DNA from 3 places in the Paenibacillus sp. FSL R7-0216 genome. Region 3 is predicted to be linked to each of the others. Evidence: riboswitches for the same ligand, from Rfam matches in the RefSeq annotation. Region 3 holds a riboswitch; each other region holds the start of a gene.
What was found. A riboswitch is a leader RNA that binds a small molecule or an ion and turns the genes downstream of it on or off. The one in region 3 is predicted to bind cyclic di-AMP.
Positions count from the first base shown of each region.

Region 1: it holds a riboswitch for cyclic di-AMP, as region 3 does, so the genes downstream of both, MKZ15_RS18705 (TrkH family potassium uptake protein) here and MKZ15_RS00585 (C40 family peptidase) in region 3, are expected to answer to the same signal.
Region 2: it holds a riboswitch for cyclic di-AMP, as region 3 does, so the genes downstream of both, MKZ15_RS12245 (3D domain-containing protein) here and MKZ15_RS00585 (C40 family peptidase) in region 3, are expected to answer to the same signal.

Region 1 covers NZ_CP150222.1:4,076,328-4,083,398, forward strand. Annotated here, with positions in the region: gene MKZ15_RS18695 (cation:proton antiporter) at 1-458, opposite strand, end outside; gene MKZ15_RS18700 (TrkA family potassium uptake protein) at 498-1,160, opposite strand; gene MKZ15_RS18705 (TrkH family potassium uptake protein) at 1,177-2,520, opposite strand; cyclic di-AMP (ydaO/yuaA leader) riboswitch at 2,586-2,756, opposite strand; gene MKZ15_RS18710 (type II CAAX endopeptidase family protein) at 3,107-4,825, shown strand; gene uvrC (excinuclease ABC subunit UvrC) at 4,782-6,599, opposite strand; gene trxA (thioredoxin) at 6,744-7,061, opposite strand.
Region 2 covers NZ_CP150222.1:2,709,646-2,716,716, forward strand. Annotated here, with positions in the region: gene glp (gephyrin-like molybdotransferase Glp) at 36-1,304, opposite strand; gene MKZ15_RS12225 (hypothetical protein) at 1,301-1,645, opposite strand; gene MKZ15_RS12230 (dihydroorotate dehydrogenase) at 1,683-2,615, opposite strand; gene MKZ15_RS12235 (dihydroorotate dehydrogenase electron transfer subunit) at 2,612-3,307, opposite strand; gene MKZ15_RS12240 (polysaccharide deacetylase family protein) at 3,499-4,326, shown strand; gene MKZ15_RS12245 (3D domain-containing protein) at 4,377-5,078, opposite strand; cyclic di-AMP (ydaO/yuaA leader) riboswitch at 5,086-5,254, opposite strand; gene MKZ15_RS12250 (amino acid ABC transporter ATP-binding protein) at 5,452-6,174, opposite strand; gene MKZ15_RS12255 (amino acid ABC transporter permease) at 6,161-6,823, opposite strand; gene MKZ15_RS12260 (transporter substrate-binding domain-containing protein) at 6,920-7,071, opposite strand, start outside.
Region 3 covers NZ_CP150222.1:122,878-129,948, forward strand. Annotated here, with positions in the region: gene rluF (23S rRNA pseudouridine(2604) synthase RluF) at 1-103, shown strand, start outside; gene motB (flagellar motor protein MotB) at 162-968, opposite strand; gene motA (flagellar motor stator protein MotA) at 952-1,755, opposite strand; gene MKZ15_RS00560 (hypothetical protein) at 1,946-2,239, shown strand; gene MKZ15_RS00565 (4a-hydroxytetrahydrobiopterin dehydratase) at 2,411-2,704, shown strand; gene MKZ15_RS00570 (cytochrome c) at 2,798-3,157, opposite strand; gene MKZ15_RS00575 (GNAT family N-acetyltransferase) at 3,322-3,819, opposite strand; gene MKZ15_RS00580 (C40 family peptidase) at 4,080-4,571, opposite strand; cyclic di-AMP (ydaO/yuaA leader) riboswitch at 4,576-4,930, opposite strand; gene MKZ15_RS00585 (C40 family peptidase) at 5,171-5,662, opposite strand; cyclic di-AMP (ydaO/yuaA leader) riboswitch at 5,667-5,803, opposite strand; gene MKZ15_RS00590 (hypothetical protein) at 6,024-6,854, opposite strand; gene MKZ15_RS00595 (M1 family metallopeptidase) at 6,908-7,071, opposite strand, start outside.

The DNA.
Region 1 (7,071 bases), 1.3 Mb from region 3:
ACCCTCTCCTTAATCTTGACTTGCTTGAATACCGGAATGATAGAGGCCGGATCGGTCGAGGCGATCACCGCTGCCCCCAAGAAGGCAAAGATCCAATCGACCCCAAATAGGAAATGAATGCCCCCTCCGACCACGAGCGTCGATATCAACACGCCCGGCACGCTGAGCAGGGACAACGTGATCCAGACTTGGCGCAGACCGCTAAGCCGCAAATTTCTCCCGCCGTCAAACAGGATCAACGCGGATCCAACCGTTAGGATTAACTGGTTGACCAAGGAGCCACTGGATTCGTGGATCAGCTTAAGTCCGGGACCCAGCAGCATCCCGACGGCGATAAACACCGCAACATCAGGCAGTTTAAGCCAGGCGGCGATCTTTCCGGAGATCATCCCCACGCTAATCACGAATAAGATTAAGATCAAAAAATGATGAATCGCTTCAGTTGCCGACGATTCCATGACATGTCACGCTCCAACTAGAGAAAGATGAATTACTTATTATTGCGTTAGGATCGTCTCAAATTGCTCGATATTCTTCTTCGCTCCGATAATTACCATGATATCGCCTTCGGTCAACTGGTCCATGGCAGTTGGCGCCACAAGGATACCGCCATCGCGGTGGATGGCCACGATACTGCAACCAAAACGGGCCCGCGGGTTGAGGTCGCCGAGACTTTTTTGGTTCAGGCAAGCGGGGACGTTCATTTCTACGATACTGTACTCCTTCGACAGCTCGATATAATCCAGCAGATTGGGAGTGACCAGCTGATGCGCAACGCGAATCCCCATGTCCCGTTCGGGATAGATGACCCGGTCAACGCCCAGCTTCTCCAAGGCCCGGCCGTGCAGAACGGATATCGCCTTGGCCACCACGGTATTAATGCCTAAATCCTTGAGCAGGATCGCCGCCAGGATACTCATTTGGATATCGTTGCCGATCGCCACGATCCCGCAATCGAAATTGCGCACCCCAAGCGACTTCAGTACCTCTTCGTCCGTTGCATCGGCGACGACGGCATGCGTTAGGTGGTCACTCATTTCCTCGACGAGCTCTTCATTCCGGTCAATGCCCAGAACCTCGTAGCCCAAGTCCATCAGCTCCAAGGCCAAGTTGGACCCGAAACGTCCGAGGCCGATCACTACAAACTGCTGTTTTTTCATAAACGATAATTTCCCCTTATCCAATAATGATTTTGCCTTCTGGGTGGCGATACAACTCTTTCCCTTTCTTCGGACCAATCGCATAAGCAAGTGTCAGCGGCCCTAGTCGGCCGGCAAACATCGTGAAGCTGATAATAATTTTACCGATCACCGTTAGTTTCCCCGTCAATCCCATCGTCAACCCGACTGTGCCGAAAGCGGAAGTCGTTTCAAATAAGATCGATAAGAAGCTCGCGTCTTCTGTGGTAGACAACACCATCGCCACCGCCACAACAAGGAACAACGCAAGCAACGTAATCGTCAAGGCTTTGAAAATCCGTTCCTCGGCCATCCGGTACCGGAACAGAACCAGGTCCGTACGTCCGCGAATCATCGAACCAACCGCGCCGACCAGAATCGTAAACGTGGTCGTTTTGATCCCGCCGCCCGTTGAGCTCGGGGAAGCCCCGATAAACATCAAGATGATCATGAAAAATTGCGTCGCTTGTCGCAGCGCTCCGATGTCCAGCGTATTGGCTCCCGCCGTACGCGGTGTAACCGATTGGAAGAACGATCCCCAAATCTTCCCGCTCCAGCTGAGAGGTTCAAGCGTCTTAGAGTTCGTGAATTCGAAAATGAAAACAACGATCGCTCCGATCACAATCAATGCTGACGTCATCGATAAGACCACTTTCGAATGCAGCGAAAGCTTCCGCCGCTTCCGAAACTCGAATACGTCGGACAGCACAATAAATCCAAGCCCGCCGGACACGATCAGAAACATGGCCACAAAGTTAACGATCGGGTCAGCGACGTATTTCGTTAAGCTTTGATAATCGCCAAACAAGTCAAAGCCCGCATTATTAAACATCGAGACCGCATGCCAAATCCCAAAGTACAAAGCTCTGCCAAACGGCATATCAAACGCCCAGCGAATCGTGAACAGAAGGGCCGCGCCGGATTCGATCATTAGCGAATACAACAGGACCTTGCGGATCAGCCGAACGATTCCCTCTACCGAATTTTGATTCATCGCCTCCTGAAGGAGGAGACGGTCCCTCAGTGAGATTTTTCGTTTGAGGACTAAGGAGAACAACGTGGCCATGGTCATAAAGCCGAGCCCTCCGACCTGGATGAGCAAAACAATGACGACTTGCCCAAAAGTGGAAAAATAGGTGCCGGTATCGACCACAACCAATCCCGTCACACAGGTTGCCGAAGTTGCCGTGAACAACGCGTCGACGAACGGCAACGTTTCCCCGGTCGTACTGGAGATCGGCAGCATTAGCAAGAACGCACCCAGCAAAATGATTAGTGCGAACCCGATCGTCAAGATTTGCGGCGGAGAAAGGCTGATTTTCTTAAAATGCAACTTGTTCACCTCATCGTTGTTATGAAAAAAGCACAAAAGAAAAAAGCACTGGAAATCCAATGCCTTTCGGTGTTTGGTTCCTGCTGCACAGGCCTACGAGGTTAGCTGACGGATTCGGACATGCACAGTTGCCCTATTCGCTGACACTTCCGCCGCTTCCTAGCCGGCTGCGCGAAGTTCTGCGAAATTCACCCCAAAAGATACGGTTCCCCCGTTTTCATTACGAAATTCGGCCGAGTTTCTTTTCAATTGTTTTCATTCATTTTTTCGTCAAATGGATTATATCCCTTATTTCCTTCCGCTACAAAGCTCTATTTTCATGAAAAAGAACAAAAAAGGGCGAAATGAAGGGGTAGAGGGATAAACTTCGCCCCGTATCTGAGCGATGCGAAAGCTTGCCGGAGTTATTGCCGTTTCTCGTCAATTTTGTCTCGCGTCTGGCGTAGGGGGGGCAGCTGTGTTATCTTTACTTTGACGTACTTGGGGGGAAATCATACCTCATCTATATAAAGAGTACGTGTTCAAAAAGTGAATTTTACCAAATAAAAAAGGAGTTTTGCGAGTGAGTTCCTCTTTGAAACCAACTGGCCGCAGGATGAAAACGAAGAATCTGTGGTTGCTGGCCGCTCTCGGATTCATTGTGTTTATCGCCGTTCAGTTGTTCCCAAGCACCGACTCGGAATCGCTGCAGCTGCAGCAAGCGGATGAGGTCATCAGTAAAACGAAAGCAGCGGCCAGCGCAGCTGAGTTCGCCGGGTCTGTCTTAAACCTGAATCTGTCTGAACCTATGAAGGATAAAGCCTTAATTACATACGAAACACGTTCCGATTTGTTTGGTTATTTGACCAAAGCCGATCTTCTGGCCCCTTACTTAAAAACATATGAAAAGAAGTTTCCTTATGACGTGTTCCGCGTCCGTTATAACGATCCCACCGAAGCGCTAAGCGCTGTGACCGTCGATGTCCACATGACGACCGGCCAAGTCGTCGGCTTTGAGGAGATCGCTTCCTCCAGCAACGCCAACAAGCAGATGATGCTTGATTTGGGCTCGGAAACCACCGATTCCATGAAGGCTTGGGAAGGCGATTTGACGTTAGCGGAGAAAGAACAGTTGGCGTTGCCTTTCCTGAACGCCTTTGGCTATAAAGCCGGCGATCTGGAGCTAGCCTCCGGCGAAGGGGATATCGGCCTTCAATATCTGATCAAAGGCTTCGCGTTAGGCGATTCGCAAGCGCAAATCAAGCTGAGTTACGAATACGGCGCCGTGTCCTCGATGGAGAGCTATTTTACCGTGCCGCAGGCGCACACGGACTACGTAGCCGGGCAAACAAAACTCGCCAATTGGCTCACGTATGCCGGTTACGCCCTGTTGACCTTCGTGCTGGCGATCCTGGCCATCGTATACAGCGCGATGACGCGGGCCCATACCTCGTTTAAACGCGGGATCTTCCTGGCAGCGGTCTACTTCGTGTTATCCACGTTGGGTACGATCAACATGATGCCGGTCTTTCAAAAAGACGGCCTCGAATCCGGCGTGCTCATATTCGGCTTCTTCTTCCAGGGGCTGGTCACGTTGTTCCTCGCCGCTTCCGTGTATTTCTCGCTGGTGGGCGGCGACGGACTGTGGCGGAAGAACGGGATCAACCTGTGGCCGCGGTCGCGGGAGGAAGGGTACGGCCGTTATGTGCTGACCTCGATGGCTGACGGCTACGCCTGGGCGTTGATCCTGCTGGGAGCCCAATCCGTCGTCTTCTTCATTCTGGAGCGTACGATTCATACGTGGTCGACAACGGATGCCACACAATCGCCGTACAATATGGTGTATCCGTTGCTGCTGCCGCTGCTCGCATGGGTAGCAGGGATCGGAGAAGAAGCGGTCTATCGCTTGTTCGGGATCCCGATGCTGAAGAAAATGTTCCGCAGCACCTTCATCGCCAGCCTGTTGTCGACCTTGATCTGGGCGTTCGGTCACACGTTGTATCCGATTTATCCGGTGATTTCTCGCCCAATCGAGTTGACCTTTATTGGACTGTTGTTCAGCTTCGTGTTCCTGCGTTATGGCTTCGCCGCCGTCGTCTTCTCGCACGTCGTCTTTGACAGCATTCTAATGTCGTTGAGTCTGATGTTTATGGGCGGAGCGCTGAACATCAGCGCCGGAATATTCTATATCGCCCTGCCGGCGATCGTAGCTTATGTCATTTACCTGTTCAACCCGCCGAGTAAGGAACGGAAGACCCCGCCGCAGCAGCAGCAAAAAGAGGAGCCGTTTTTCACGACTCCTCTGGCGGATCCTCGTCCCGAAGGGCATTTATAATCTCGTGGGCTAATTTTTCCCCGATAGAGAGAGGCCGAAAGTCTTCGACGGAGGCCTCTTTTATTTTTTTCAACGAACCAAAATGCTTCAACAGCGCCTTCCGGCGTTTCTCCCCGATCCCCGGGATCGCATCCAGTCGCGAAGTAACCATCGACTTGGCCCGCTGTTCGCGGTGGAACGAAATGGCGAAGCGGTGCACCTCGTCCTGAATCCGCTGCAGCAAGTAGAACTCCTGGCTGTCGCGCGGCAGATAAACCGGCTCCGGCGGATCAAACGCCATGAGCTGCGCCGTTTTGTGCTTGGCGTCTTTGACGAGACCGCACACCGGGATGAACAGCCCCAACTCGTTCTCCAGCACGTCAGTCGCGGCGGAAATCTGCCCTTTGCCCCCGTCGACCACGATCAGGTCGGGACGCGGCAGGTTCTCCTTCAGCACTCGCTCGTAACGGCGGCGGATGACTTCGCGCATCGTCTCGTAATCGTCCGGTCCTTGCACGGTTTTTACTTTATATTTGCGGTATTCCTTCTTGGCCGGTTTTCCGTCAATGAACACCACCATCGCCGAGACCGGGTTCGTCCCCTGGATGTTGGAGTTATCAAACGCTTCGATACGCGACACCGACTCCAGCCCGATCGCCTTGCCGAGGTTCTCGGCGGCCTTCGACGTCCGTTCCTCGTCCCTTTCAATCAGGCGGAACTTCTCGTCCAGCGAAACGCGCGCGTTCTCCTCGGCCATCTTGGTCATCTGCCGCTTCAAACCGCGTTGCGGCACCAACGTCTTGACGCCAAGCCACTCCTGCAGGGCGGTCGGGGCATCAATCGCAGTCGGATCGTCTTGATCCTCAGGCTGCTCCGGCAGCAGGATCTCTTGGGGCAGTGCCGGATTATCGCTGTAATACTGGGTCACATAGGACATGAAATCGCCGTAGGCATCCCCGTAGAACGGAAAGACCGACGCATGCCGCTCGATCATTTTCCCCTGGCGCATGTATAGAATCTGCACGCACATCCAGCCCTTATCCACAGCGTAACCAAATACGTCGCGATCCTTCGCGTCGTTCACCGTAATCTTCTGCTTCTCCATCAGCGCATCGATATTGATGATTTGGTCGCGTAATTCCTTCGCCCGCTCAAATTGCAACTCTTCGGCCGCCTCGTGCATTTTACGTTGCAGCTCTTTTTTGATCTCCTCATGCCCTCCGCTAAGGAACGAGGTGATTTCCTGGATCATCGTCTCGTACGTTTCCTTCGCCACCTCCTGCACGCAAGGCGCCAGGCACTGGCCGATGTGATAATACAGGCACACTTCCTTAGGCATCACGTTGCATTTGCGCAGCGGATACATGCGATCGAGCAGCTTCTTCGTCTGCTGAGCCGCGTACGCGTTGGGATACGGTCCGAAATATTTCGCTTTATCTTTAAGCACCCGCCGGGTAACTTCCAGTCGGGGATGCGGTTCATTCGTTATTTTAATATAAGGAAAAGTTTTGTCGTCCTTCAGCAAGATATTAAACCGCGGATGATATTCCTTGATCAGGTTACACTCCAGAATGAGCGCTTCCATGTTACTTCCGGTCACGATGTACTCGAAATCCCGGATCTCGGACACGAGCAGTTGGGTTTTTCCGTTATGACTGCCCGTAAAATAGGAACGAACCCGGTTCTTCAGCACTTTGGCTTTCCCGACGTAAATGATCGTACCTTCCTTGTTCTTCATCAGGTAACAACCCGGGGAATCGGGTAGCAGCGCCAGCTTGTGTTGGATTCGCTCCATCGCTTTCTCATAACTAGGCGTTTCGTTAGTGGGTGCGTCCAAGCTTCCTCCTCCTTTCTCCTCTCCATGTTAACGCAGAAAACGCCCCCGGCCCAAACCGGAGGCGTCATCCAAGGCGTCAAGCGACGCGCCTGATCGTCTGGATTATTGATGTTTAGAGATCAGGTTCTTCAACGTGTCCTTCGAGTTCAACCCGACGATTTTGTCGACAGGTTGACCGTCTTTGAACAAGATGAGTGTAGGAATGCTCATTACGCCGAAACGGGATGCCGTTTCCGGATTGTCATCCACGTTCAGCTTAGCGATCTTCACCGAGTCGCCTACTTCCGAAGAGAGCTCCTCCAGAATCGGAGCGATCATTTTACAAGGACCGCACCATGGAGCCCAAAAATCAACAAGAACCGGACCTTGCCCTTCGATTTCCGCGTTGAAGGACTGATCGGATACATTCACGATAGCCATGATAACTTCC
Region 2 (7,071 bases), 2.6 Mb from region 3:
TCCTCCATCCTACGAAACCCATAATTGAATCAAATTCAGAGATTACCTCCCGGCAGCTTCAGTACAGTTACTCGCTCGCCCGCTTCCATCCCCGTACTGGAAGGAGGGATCACGATCAACGCATCGCTGTCCTTGATCGTGATCATTACGCCTGATTCGTCCAGCTCTGCCGGAATGGCGTAAAGCTTGCCTTCGCGGAGCTCCAGCCGGCCGCGCACGAAGCGGGTAAAGTTATTGATTTTGGGATAAGGTCGGGCTAGCTCTGCCGTCAACTCAGGCAGAAACGGCTGAACGATTCCCATCATCTTTCCGATCGCCGGACGGACGAACAGCTCGAAACCAACGAAGCAAGCCCCCGGGTTACCGGATAATGCAAACAGCAGCTTTCCGTCCTTCACTGCGGCTGTCGTTACGCTCCCCGGTCGCATCGTCACTTTGTTGAACAGCATATCCACGCTGCCGCCCGACACCAGATCAGCCATGATATCATAGTCTCCGACAGATACGCCGCCGGTAGTGACGACAACATCGTAGTTGGCGAACGCCGCCTCAACCTGCGCCTTCGCCTTGGTTAAATCATCCTCGATCGCCTCGAACAAGAACGGTTCGCCGCCTGCTTCGGTAATTTGGCTGTACAGCAAATACGTATTACTGTTACGGATTCGCCCGTCTTGCAAAGGTTCATCGATGCGCAACAGTTCCGACCCCGTGGAAAAAACCGCGATTCTCGGGCGTCTCATTACCGGGACGCGGTGGATGCCGAATGTGGCCAACACGGAAATCTCGCCAGCCGACAGCTTGCGGCCAGCCTCCAGAATCACATCTCCCTCGGACAACTCAAGCCCGATCGGCGTAATATTCTTACCCGATTCGATTTCGCGAATCAATCGGATAAAGGTCTGACCTTCCTGGAGCACAGATTCGGTCATTTCGAACATGACAACGGCGTCGGCTTCATCGGGAACCTTGGCCCCGGTCATAATACGGGCCGCTTGTCCCGGCTTTAACTTCGCCTTGGGAACCGATCCAGCAGGTATCTCATCCACCACTTCCAGAAGGACAGGATGTCCTGCATGGCAATTTGACGTATCACTGCTCAAAATCGCGAACCCGTCCATGCCCGAGCGGCGAAAATGCGGATACGGGTGCGGTGCGACGACCTGCTTCGCAAGAATTCGACCGTAAGCCTCAGGTAGCGAAATCATCTCGGCTTCCGTTGCCTTCGCATAAGGCATGATTTTCGCCTGTGCTTCGGCTACCGGAAGCGCTTTGCGGCGAAATTTATCCTGATCGGCTTCTCTCATCGCGGATTCGCTCCATTCCCCTGCTGTTCCAGCAAATAATGATCCAGCATCTCTGTCGTTCGTTTTGAAATCTCTTTAATTTCTTCTTTGCTCAAATTGTCGTAATGAATGCCCATAACGACGGTGACGGTTCGGCCTAGCGACGCAGAGGCGCGGCGGGCATACTCTTCGCTTAAGGTATGCTCCTTGTGCCCTGGCACAGCGGAAGTCAACGCTTCAGTGCCTTCACCCGACGGATAAGCGGTTGACGCCGCGCCAATGTGCGAGACGCCTCCCGTGATTAGCAGCAGCAAATCACGTCCGACCGGGATCGCTTCCAGCTTGATATCCTCGAATGACAATTGCCGCAGCTCCCTTCCAAAACAGTATGCCTTTATTTTATAGGATTCCGCGGATTTCGTCCAAGGCCTGGATGCCTTCCCGGTTCATCCATGCCTCAAGATCGCTGACCAACCGCTCCCCCGCTCGCAGGTTTACGAAATTATGGGTCCCCACCTGAATGACGGTCGCGCCGGCCATGATAAACTCGACAATATCCTCTGCACTGCTGATCCCGCCCATTCCCATCACCGGGATTGTCACGGCATGACTGACTTGATGTACCATTCGCAAAGCGATCGGCTTGATAGCCGGACCGGACAGACCGGCATATAAATTGTCAAAGATGCTCCGCCGCTTGAAGATGTCGATTTTCATCGCCGAGAACGTATTGATCAGCGATACGCCGTCCGCATGTTCTTCCTGGCACATCACGGCCATACCGACGATATCCTCAGCGTTCGGGGACAACTTGACGACCAGCGGCAGCGCCGTTGCCGCCCGGACCTCGCGGACCACCTGACGGGCAATGTCTGTTTTGATCCCGTAGGCCATCCCTCCGGCTTTAACGTTCGGGCAGGAAATGTTCAGCTCAATCATGTCAACGGCGGTTCTGCCTTCCTGCTTCCGCCTAGCCGCATCCTCATTTATCAGCTTGGCGCCTTCCACATACTCTTCAATCGAATTCCCGCCCAAATTTACGATTCGTGCCAAATCAAGCTGCTCCCACCGCGGGCATTCTTCGCGCAGGAAGGCGGCGACTCCCGGATTCTCCAGGCCAACGCTATTCAGCATCCCGGACGCCGTTTCCGCAACGCGAATCCCGTCATTCCCGGCCTTCGGATGTAACGTTAGCCCTTTGCCAGACAATCCGCCCAGCTTGTTAATATCGTAAATTGCCCCATACTCTTTGCCAAAACCAAACGTCCCGGAGGCCATGACGACCGGATTCTTAAAAGAAACCCCCGCGAGGCTGCACGTTAATCGAGTCATGCGAACACGACCTCCTCCGCTAAAAATACCGGCCCGTCTGCACAGGCCTTCTTCCGTCCGTCTTTGCATTGCACGCTGCATACAAGGCAAGCGCCGATGCCACAGGCCATACGATTCTCCAAGGAAACGTAGACCTTGGTTTGGCCGCCGCTTTGTGCTTGTTTGCGCTGGACCGCATGCAGCATCGGATGAGGCCCGCAGGCGATCACCGTATTATAGTTCCGAAAATCTACCCGATCTAATATCGAGCCGCCCACGTCAACCGTGACTCTGCCACGGGATGCAGCTTGAAACTCTTCGACCATATAGGACTCGCGGCTGTAGCCGAGGTATACGTCGGCCTCCGGCGCTTCACGCAGTGCGTAATAAAATGGGGCGATGCCGATTCCGCCGCCTACGAAAGCCGTCTTTCCCTCCAAGGGCGGAAATCCGTTGCCAAACGGACCGTCCAGTGTTAATGAATCCCCAGGCTTCAGTCCGGATAAACGTGCGGTTCCTTCCCCCGCAACCAGAACCAGGAACTCGATTTGGTCCTCTTTGAGATCAAAGATGCTAATCGGACGGGAGAGCAAAGGATATTGATCCCCGGCGCGCAGCATATAAAATTGCCCCATTTTCCCCGTGAACTTCCCTTGCACTGTGAGCTTGAACACCCCATGCGCGACTTCTTGGTTGGCCACTACAGTTGCCACGAATCTATCACATCCCTCTCATTTATGCTTCATCAAAGGATGCAATTTTTCGCCAAGAACGTCTGTGATTTATCTCACAACCGCATATTGGTTTCCATAACTGCTGTTTTTTTATCGTTTTCATTCATTTTCTGCAACAGTTAGGGAATACTACATCTTAGGTACAGTATGGGAATGAAGGAGGACTAACCTTGCTTATCCAGCTTAAGAGAGCACTATTCTTGTGCATGGCCGCTTCTCTATTTATTTACAGCGGCTCCGGGCTTCAGACTGTTCATGCCTCCTCAGTTGTTCATGAAACAAGGAGTCAGTCGGATAAAGGAGATCTGAAAGAGAACAAGGCGGCACCTGTGGACGCCAAACCAGTAGATCTAAGCGAGCTGCGACGCAAATATTCGGAGACCTTCAAATTCCGAGGTCCGGAAGTGAAACAGATCGCCCTGACCTTCGATGACGGTCCTGATCCACGATTTACGCCACAAATTCTCGATGTGCTTCATCGTAAAGGGATCAAGGCAACCTTCTTCGTGGTCGGAGTACGGGCTAAGAAATTTCCCAAGTTGATGCAACGGATCCATCAAGAGGGGCATCTCATCGGCAATCACTCCTTCAGTCATCCGAATTTCCGCAAGCGCTCCGTCAAACAATTTCAAACGGAAATCCTGCGTACGGAGAAAATTATCCAAAATTCCGTAGGCTACCGCCCCAAGCTCATCCGCCCGCCTTATGGGGAGATTAGGGAGGAACAGGTGCAGTGGGCAAAGAAAAACGGCTATACCCTCGTCAATTGGAATGTAGATTCGCAAGATTGGAAAGGCATCGACAAAAACAAGGTTAAATCAAACGTGATTGATACCGCGGGTCCTGGCTCAATTATCCTTCAGCATTCGGGCGGCGGTGTCGGATCCAATCTGAACGGTACGATTCAAGCTCTGCCGGAGATTATCGACACGTTGCAGGCGCAAGGTTATCATTTCGTCGATCTGGCCGAGCTTCTGCAAACAACCAAATATCGCTAACGCAAAAGAGCTCCCTCGTCTGAGGGAGCTCTCTTGCTTGTGATCGTGTCCTATTTCAGTACGTACAGGGTAACGTCTTGATAGCCGAATGCTTTCGCGGCAGTTGTGCTCCCCGGAATAAAGATATCAATGCGGTTCCCTTTAATCGCACCGCCCTGATCGCTGGCTGTAGCCACAAACGCTTGATCCGGCAAGCCATCATGGCTGTGTCCGGTTACCAGGACTTTCGTGCCCATCGGGATGACCTTCGGGTCAACGGCGATAGTGCCGAGCTTCAGCGGGTTGCCAAAGTAGTCTACCGCGCCCCATTTTCCATTTTCGCTTGCCGACGCGGTATATGCCGAGGCTTTCACATTAATAGTTTGCGAGTAAGTAAACGTTTTTCCCCAAGCCTCAACGACGTTGTCGTTAGACATCACCTTCAGCTTGGATGCGACAGCTGTCGTCGAAGTTGCGGCCGGCACAACCTCCTGTTTAGCCGGTGCGGCGGAAGCCAAAGCCAATGCGCGGGTTTCTCCCCCCGGAATGGTGATGTTCAAGCCACCGTATATATTCTGCGGATTAATGGTTGGATTTGCGGCGATCAGCTTGTTCAATTCCACGCCGTATTGTTTGGCAAGAAGATAAAAGGTGTCTCCCTCCACGGCTTTATGTACCGCGTCTGCATGGACGGAAGCCGTCTGCAGGGTAATCGTCAAACTTGCGGCGATCAACGCCGATGCTGCTATTTTAGACCAAATGCGACTTTTCAATGAATTGCCCTCCTTTTTACTGCGCCTGCGGAGTTAGTTGTCGGATTCGGAAAAAAGGAACGTTCCCGGCGCATCCATTGACGCGCTTCACCCCAAGAAACGAATTCGGTTCACCCTGGTTCGTTATCAGCTTTCGTCCCCCGCACCTTGAAGTAAGGTTTCGGCTTATTGAATATATCACAATTTTGTAACCAGAAGCTCAGGTAATTCTCACCAAATGGCTCAAAACCTTGATAGGACGGGTTACATTTTTGTGTCCAATCGTAAACGTAATGTTAAAAAAGATCATATGTTCGGCAGCAAAAAGGCAAAAAAAGGACCGCCCGAATCTATCTTTTCGGACGGTCTATTGCGTCTTATTTTGAACAACCTCTTAGAGAACCTTGCTCAGGAAATCTTTGGTCCGCTGATTCTGCGGCGATCCAAACACCTCTTGCGGCGTTCCCTGCTCGAGGATCACGCCTTGATCCATAAACAGGATACGGTCGCCAACCTCACGGGCAAACCCCATCTCGTGTGTAACGATAACCATCGTCATGCCCCGTTCCGCCAGGTTCTTCATGACATCGAGCACCTCCCCGACCATTTCCGGGTCCAACGCCGATGTCGGCTCGTCAAATAGCATGACATGCGGTTCCATGGCCAGCGCGCGAGCAATCGCAATCCGTTGCTTCTGGCCCCCGGACAACTGGGCCGGATATACGTCCCGCTTATCTTCCAAGCCCACGGTGTGAAGCAGATCCATCGCGATCGCTTCCGCCTTGCTCTTGTCGAGTTTTCTCACGCGAATCGGAGCTAGCGTAATGTTGTTGATCACGGTTTTGTGCGGAAACAGGTTAAAATGCTGGAACACCATCCCCATTTTCTCGCGGGTTTTATTAATGTCGTGTCTCTTGCCGGTGATCGACGCGCCTTCAAACGTAATCTCGCCTTCGGTCGGAACCTCGAGCAGATTCAGACAACGGAGGAAGGTACTTTTTCCCGATCCGCTGGGACCGATCACGACGACGACTTCCCCTTTGGAGATTTCTAGGTCGATTCCGCGCAAAATATGCAGTTGACCGAATTTTTTATGCAAGCCTTTAACGGTGATCACTGGTCTTCAACTTCCTTTCGAACACGCTCAAAATACGGGACAGCGTGAATGTCAGAATAAAGTACATGATGGCGATGATCAGATAAGGCGTCATCCCGTCGTACGTGATCGTGACGACCGATTGCGCTTGATAAATGAGCTCGGCCGTACCGATAATCGAAACGATCGACGATTCTTTAATGATGGTGATAAATTCATTGCCGATCGCGGGAAGCACCGATTTGATCGCTTGCGGAATAATGATATGGCGCATGGCCATCCCTTTCGTCATCCCCAGGGAACGTGCCGCTTCCCCTTGTCCGCGGTCGACGCCTTGGATGCCGGCTCGGAAAATCTCCGCCAGATAGGCGGAACTGTTAATCGACAACGTAATCGCCCCGGATTGTATCGGCGTGAAGTTCACGTCAAACACAAACGCAAATCCGTAGTGAATAATCAAGAGCTGAACCATCATCGGCGTGCCGCGCAGAAATTCGACCCAGGCATGACCGAGAAACCGCACGATTCCCCAAGGCGACATCCGTATCAACGCGATGAGTAAACCAAGAATAAAGCCGCAAAATACGCTTATTGCTGCCAAGAGCAGCGTATACTGGACACCTGCCAAGAAGTAACTGCGGTATTCCATAAACATCGATATTAAGTCCATAACGCCTTTCTTCCTCCTCCTTTACCTCAAACCCTTACGCAAAAAAACAGAAAATAGCGAAATGGCTTCGCTATTTTCTGCAGATGGATACCGTGATTATTTCTCGGCCAGCGCGCTCGCTTCGGCAACGAATTGATCGATGCTGCCAGCGCTAATCAAGCGATCGAGCGTTGTATTCACTTGATCCAACAGCTCCTGGTTGCCTTTCTTGATGCCGATCACGTAACCATCATCTTCAGTCACCGGTT
Region 3 (7,071 bases):
CATGAACATTCACCTGGGCCAGCAGAAGATCGGTACATGGCGCGATTTAACCGAGCAAGAGAAGCGAGAATTGGGCTTATCTCTGAACTACGAGCTTACTTAACGTACGATAACAAAGAAGGACAGGCTTGCCTCGGAGGAGGAGCCTGTCCTTTTGCGTCTTACTCGTGAGCAGCCGTTACGCCCAGCTGCTCGCTGCTGTCCGCATATTTACGGATGATCGAGACCTCGACCCGGCGGTTCTGTGCCCGCCCGACCGCGGTATCGTTGCCGGCAACGGGGTGGTATTCGCCGTAACCGATCGCACTAAATTTTTTCGGATCCAAATTCGTGTTAATCAGCAAAATCTTCATGAAATTCAAAGCCCGAACCGAGCTCAGATCCCAGTTGGACGGAAATTCATAGGTTGAGATCGGAACGTTGTCCGTATGTCCGGATACGATGATCTCATAGTCGGGGAATTTCTGCAGCATGGTTGAGATCGCTTTGGCCAACTGACGGGCTTCCGGCTTGACCACGGCTTCCCCGGAAGCGAAAAGCGCTTTGTCGCTGATCGTGATCATCAGTTGGGATTGATTCAGCTTGGTCTCCAGGTCGTCGGTCAAACCGTTTTCTTTGATATAGGTATCAAGCTGTTTTTTCAAAGCCTCTAGGTTTTGCTGTTCCTGCCGCTTCAGTTCGTTCTTCTTGGTCATCAAGCCGTCCGAGGAGGGCTTCGGTAATTCACTGTCGCTGTTGGATGTCTTGGTGTTGCTGGACATGGCGTTTTGATCCAGAACTCCTGATCCGCCGGTCAGCACGCTTTGAAACGCTTCGCTCATCTCCTGGAATTTCTGGGCATCGACGGTACTCATTCCGAACAAGACAATGAACAAGGCGAGCAGGAGCGTCATCAAGTCGGAGTAAGGAAGCAGCCAGCTTTCGTCGTTATGTTCTTCGTGATCCTGATGCTTATTCTTTTTGCTCACCCTCACCCGCCCCCTTTTCTAGAATTTCCGCTCGTTCGGCAGGGGTTAAGAACACGGCAAGCTTCTGTTGAATCGCGATCGTGGATACGCCGGATTGAATCGACAGCAGGCCTTCCACCATCATCAATCGAACTTCCATTTCCTTCTTGGACAGACGTTTTAATTTATTGGAAATCGGATGCCATAATACGTAACCGGTGAAGATACCAAATACGGTGGCAATAAAAGCGCCCGAAATCGCATGCGACAGCTTCTCGATGTCACTCATATCGGACAGGGCGGCAATCAGGCCCACCACGGCGCCGAGTACCCCTAGCGTTGGCGCGTACATCCCTGCTTGAGAAAACATCAATGCACCGGCTTTATGACGCTCTTCCGTAGCAGCGATATCCTCTGTCAGCACGTCTTGCACGAACTCTTGGTCGTTACCGTCGATGATCATCCGCATGCCGCCACGCAAAAAGTCATCATTGATCTCTTCGACCTTCGCTTCCAGAGCCAGCAGGCCCTCACGGCGGGTAATCGTCGCCCATTCCATGAACAGGGTGATCAATTCCGCTTTGCTAATCATTTTCGGCTTGGCGACCGTCAATTTGAGCAATGTCGGGAATTTCTTCATTTCCGACATTGGGAAGGCCATGAAGAGCGTGGCCGCCGTCCCGACAAATATAATGACAAAGGCTGCTGGGTTAGAAACCAGACTTTCGATCGGCGCGCCTTTCAGAAACATCCCTAAAATAAGGGCGACAAATCCGAGAATCAAACCAATAATTGTTGAAATTTCCATTGTACACCTCGTCCTTGAGAGAAATTGAACCCTTTCCTGGCCTCCCCGCATCCTTGCGGAAAGAGGCGTTCCTGCACAGTCTGAAACGATTAACTATTTTATCGACAGATTTCCCTTTTTTTTTAAGTGGTTTTTTCCGGTATAATAAGAATACGGCCGGAATGGAGAGGCCGAAAGGGAGGATATCGCAGTGGGCGTAAAACACGGCAGAGATTATGAATTTATTTTGGCTGATTTGACGAACGCGGTTGGCCGGATTCAAGATAGTTATCTTTTCTTCGAAATGGAGCCTTCGGAGTGGGAAGTATTATCCGACGCAGATCGGAACGAGGTGCTCGAAGCACTGGCCGAAGATTTGTTCTTTGGGCTCGGTACGGAGCCCATGATTGAGGTAGGGAGTGCGATCGTGATCTATGATCCTGAGGGCCACCGCATTAATTTTCTTATCGGAGATGCAGAACTGACTTCAGTTTCCTTGATTTGAACCTTTAGTTCCATCGCTGCTAGGTCCATCAGTGGCCGGTACGCATGAAGGTATGGGTTGGAGAATACAATAAATGGAGACGGGGCTAGGACAAATCAACTTCAGATCCTGGTGCGTGACGGGGATGCTTACATATACAGGAGTTCTTGAAGAGAACGGGGAGGAAGAATAATGCCGTTTACACCGCAAGAAGTAGAAGCGCATTTGGAAAAATTGGATGGCTGGGAGCTTGAAGAAGGACGATGGATTTTCCGCAAATACACGTTCACCAACTTTATGAAGGGAATCGCGTTTGTCGATGAGGTCGCGGCGATCTCGGAGGCGTTTAACCACCATCCCTTTATCACGATTGACTATAAAACGGTAACGCTCCGTCTGACCTCGTGGGAGGACGGTGGCATTACGGCCGTTGACATCAAAGAGGCGCAGCAATACAACGAGGCCTTCGAGAAGATGCGCTCGTGAGATTGATTGACTAGGCATAAGAACGGATAGGTATGGGGAAAAAACGCCCGCCGGGAACATAAGTTTCCCGGCGGGCGTGCTTTTTGAATGCCTTTATTTTTTCTCCGCAAGCCACATGGCGACGTTGGCGATTTCCTCTTCTTTCAAGCGATCCTTGAACGAAGGCATCATGCCGCCCTTTCCTTTGGTGATAATCGAGTAGAGTTGGTCCGCGGACAATTGCGAGCCGATCTTCTGCAGATTCGGGCCTGCTCCGCCTTGCAGCGTATCGCCATGACAGGAAATGCAATTCGCTTTGACGGTGGCTTCAGCTTGTTCCGCATTCATTGTGATTTCAGGCAATTGCGGTTTGGCTTCTTGCTCGGCCTGTTCCCGGCTTGGCAAGGTAAACATCAATACCAGGGCTAAAGCGCCTGCGATGACGAACAAACCGCTCATGATCCACTTTTGCATTCCAATCGCCCCTCCTATGTATGCTACCTATCCATTATAACGGAACACGCGGTCCGATCATAGTCTTTGTGTCAAAATTAGGAACAAAAATAATTACATTCGCCGGAAATATGTGCCTTATCTCATTGCGTTGCTCAAAGTGAGGTGTATAAAGGGGCTTGCCCTTATTCAGGCAGCCCCTTGTGTACCATGCAGTAAAACGGTTTGGACACCCCGCCAGGCGTCATCTTCTCGTAAAGGTCGGTAATGACGAATCCGGCCTTTTGATAGGCTCGAATCGCTCGGGTGTTCCAGGTGAGCACCTCAAGGTCGATTTGATTGTCCGGTTTGCGGTGCCGGGCTTCCTCTACGATGGTTCTTACGAAGAGTTTGCCTAGTCCATGACCGCAAAGATCAGGCTTCATGCCGATGCCGAGCCGGGTCACCCCCTCCATCGGGAAGTATTGGGCAAAGCCCGCCAGCTCGCCGGCTTCATTCAACACGGAGACATACTGCTCGGCACGGATTGCCGGATTCCCAAACTCTACATCGAGCGCTTTCATTTGATCCCAGGGCAGCCAGCTGTAAATATCGTAAGGAGAATCGTAACGCCAAGTGCAAATTTCCGCGCCATGCGGTTCTTCCATTGGCACGATTCGAAACGTAGACTTCGCTTGATCCATATTGCCCCTCCTTTGGTAGAGGTAAATCCGTCGTAGTTTCTCTATTACCCTCACAATAGCCGGATTTACGCAGCTTGTAAAGGCTTTTGCCGATAGGAGGGAATTCATGGATTTTCAGCGGATTTCCAACTTTCCGGTAACCTTTTTGCCGGACGTCTCGTTATATAGATAAGGCCACGAACATAAAAAGACCGCAAGCTGTTCCGAGTCGGAAACGCGGCTTGCGGCGAGAGACAATGAACTTGACGAATCCCGGGTGATCAGGATTCCGTAGCGTAAACAGAATAACCGTATTTACTGAGAACACGCTTCGCGCCAACGTAGCGGTTCTGGTAGTAGCTGTTGCTTAACTTGTCGATGCGGATGCCTTTGGATGAGGACGCGTGGGCGAATTCCCCTTCGCCAACGTAAACACCGACATGCGATACCTTGCCGGTCCCCGTGGTTTTGAAGAAAACGAGGTCACCTGCTTGGAGTTCTTTCTTCGATACCGGCGTCCCTTGCTTATATTGGGCGGCCGACACGCGTGCGAGCTTGATGCCCATTTGGCTGAACACATACCGGGTAAAACCGGAGCAATCGAATCCCGTTGTCGTGGTGCCCCCAAATTTATAAGGCGTCCCGTATACGGAATCTACGATACTGGCTAGCGGCGTTGTTTCCGTGGCTTCCGCGTCGGCAAAGGCGCTCCCTGCCCCCAAGGTGAACAGAAGGGCCAAACTCGTTACCGCTGCTGTCAAAGTCTTTCTCAAGATGTCATACTCCTTCCAAGGCCTACGAGGTTAGCTTATGGATTCGGTTGAAGGTTCCCTATGATCTCACTATAGAGGTAGGTTAAATAGTTATCTTCAGATCACGAAGCAGCTCAAGATGAGGATTCGGCATCGAATCTTGAATTCAGCCGGGCCTTCCGCTGCTCACGTAGCTTTCAGCTACGCTGCGCTGCTCAGCCCCTAGCTTCATCCAACCTTCTCGGTGCTCCAAACCTGACTATTTAACCTTGATTGGAAAGGCAGTTCAAAAAGGCTTCTTTCCATCACGAAGCAGATCAATTCACCCTTTGGTGGGTCCCCCGTTTCCCGGGTGCCTGGGAATTCGGCATTTCATTGTAGGTTGCACCCAAGATGCTGCACAAGAACAGTTACAAGAATCATTACAAAGTTGTTACTATTTACGTTTTTCATTTTACCAAAGGCGTCCAGAGTTGACAAGTTTGTAGGGAAAAAGGCTTCTTTTGGCCTGTTTTGACGAAGGATTTCGTGGGTAATGGTTCCTAAGGAGCGGAGCGAGGAGAAAGAAAAAACCCGCAGAGACGTTGTTATCAACATCCCCACGGGCTTCGTGGTTTTACTTATTGAACATCATCGTGCTCAGCAACTTCACCGGTCACATCTTCATACTTGTCGTTGCTCATGATCCGTTTGGCTCCAACGTAACGCTCGACGTAATACTTATCGCTTAATTTGCTGATGACTACGCCCTTGGAGGAGGAAGCATGAGCAAATTTGCCGTCGCCGACGTAGATGCCGACATGAGAAATGCCTTTACCGGAAGTATTGAAGAAGACCAGATCGCCGGCGATCAATTCGCTTTTCTCAACGGCGGTTCCCATTTTGTATTGGGATCCGGATTGGTGAGGCAGCTTGATGCCGATTTTAGAGAAGACGTACATGGTAAATCCGGAACAGTCGAAACCGGCTGTGGTGGTTCCGCCGGAAACGTAGTCGCTTCCAAGCGCGCCGTCGATTACGGTGTCCAGTTTGGAATCGGCGAAAACGCTACCAGTTCCAATGGTGAAAAGCAATGCAAAACTTACTGCTGCTACAGTCAAACGCTTTTTCAAGAAGTTATGCTCCTTCCAATGCCTACGAGGTTAGCTTAAGGATTCGGTTGAAGGTTCCCTATGATCCCTCTAAAGCGAGATCAATTCACCCAAAGTGGTTCCCCCGTTTCCCTGGCGAAGGGAATTCGGCTTTGATTTCACACCTGAATTTACATATTCGACATCTGGCGTCATTCTCCTGCCAAAGATGACAAAAATAATTACAAAACTGTTACTGAAATTGCGTTGCTGTTATTGTAACAAAACCAGGTATCTTTTGGCAATGGTTAATTCACAAGATTAAGAGGGGAAATAGGACTCAAGGCCTCCGCCAATTGGCGAAGGCCTTGATTTTTCTGGGGGTTGGGGGAGTAAAAAAATTTTAACTTTTTTGTGTTTTTGACTGCCAAAGGTGAAATTGAGAGGCCAACTTCCAGACTTTGAATGCGCTGCGAAAAAGAGGATACGTCTGCTGCAGAATGAGGGCAAGCATACCGGTCCAAAACCAAGAAGCTGTCCCGAACAGGAAGAAGAGAATTAGTCCGAAAGACCCGAGAATGGCAGAGATCGAGACGGCTTGCAGGAGGCTCCGAAAGCACATCAGCAGGGAGTTCCAGACGCCAGCTTTGAACAAATAGCCGAATTGGGCAAACAGCAGGCATTGTCGGATGAGCCAGCCATAGATAAACCAGCCTAGAATTAAGCCGAGCCCGACCAGCCAGGTTGTGGTGGGTGTTTCAACCCCCGCCAGTCCTGGCCAAAGGGATATTAGCTTCGGCACAATCCAGAAGGCCGGTAGCAACGTTAACATAAGCTCCAGCGCATAAAACAGGATTACCGGCCTGCCGAATTCTTTCATTCCCCGGAAGAGTGGGAAGCCCGGGCTCCGACTTTCGGACGGGATAAAACCGTAGAATATTCCGGCCTGAATCAAAGGGGTTAAAATCATGCGCAGCACCGCCATCCCCGCCAACAGCCAGCAATACAGCCGGACATCCGGATTGCTCCATAAATTGATCTGCCCCTCCAACAGGAACAGAATTCGCGACAGCGCGGTGGGCGGCGGGTCAGGGTATCTTTGCAACAGTGCCGTCACCGCCGTATCGACCAATCGGTAGAGGAACAATCCCCATAACAGTTGATACAGGAACAAGATGATGACTGAGGGAAATTGGCTTTTTAGGGCGGTCCACCCCAAACGAACGAAACTCATTTCTTTCCCTCCTTTAGAGGTGAATTAACAAAACTTTACTCATCGAGCCAGCCTTACCACAGAAACGTTCCGAGAATCGCCTCAAGCAGCTTGGTGACGCTCATGTTGGAGCGGGATAGCGTGGAATTCGGAACTTCCGCTTTTAAGTAGTTGTTGATGTGCATATTCTCCACCGTTAAAGTGTAATCCGGATCGATTTGGACCCAGGCCAACGGCG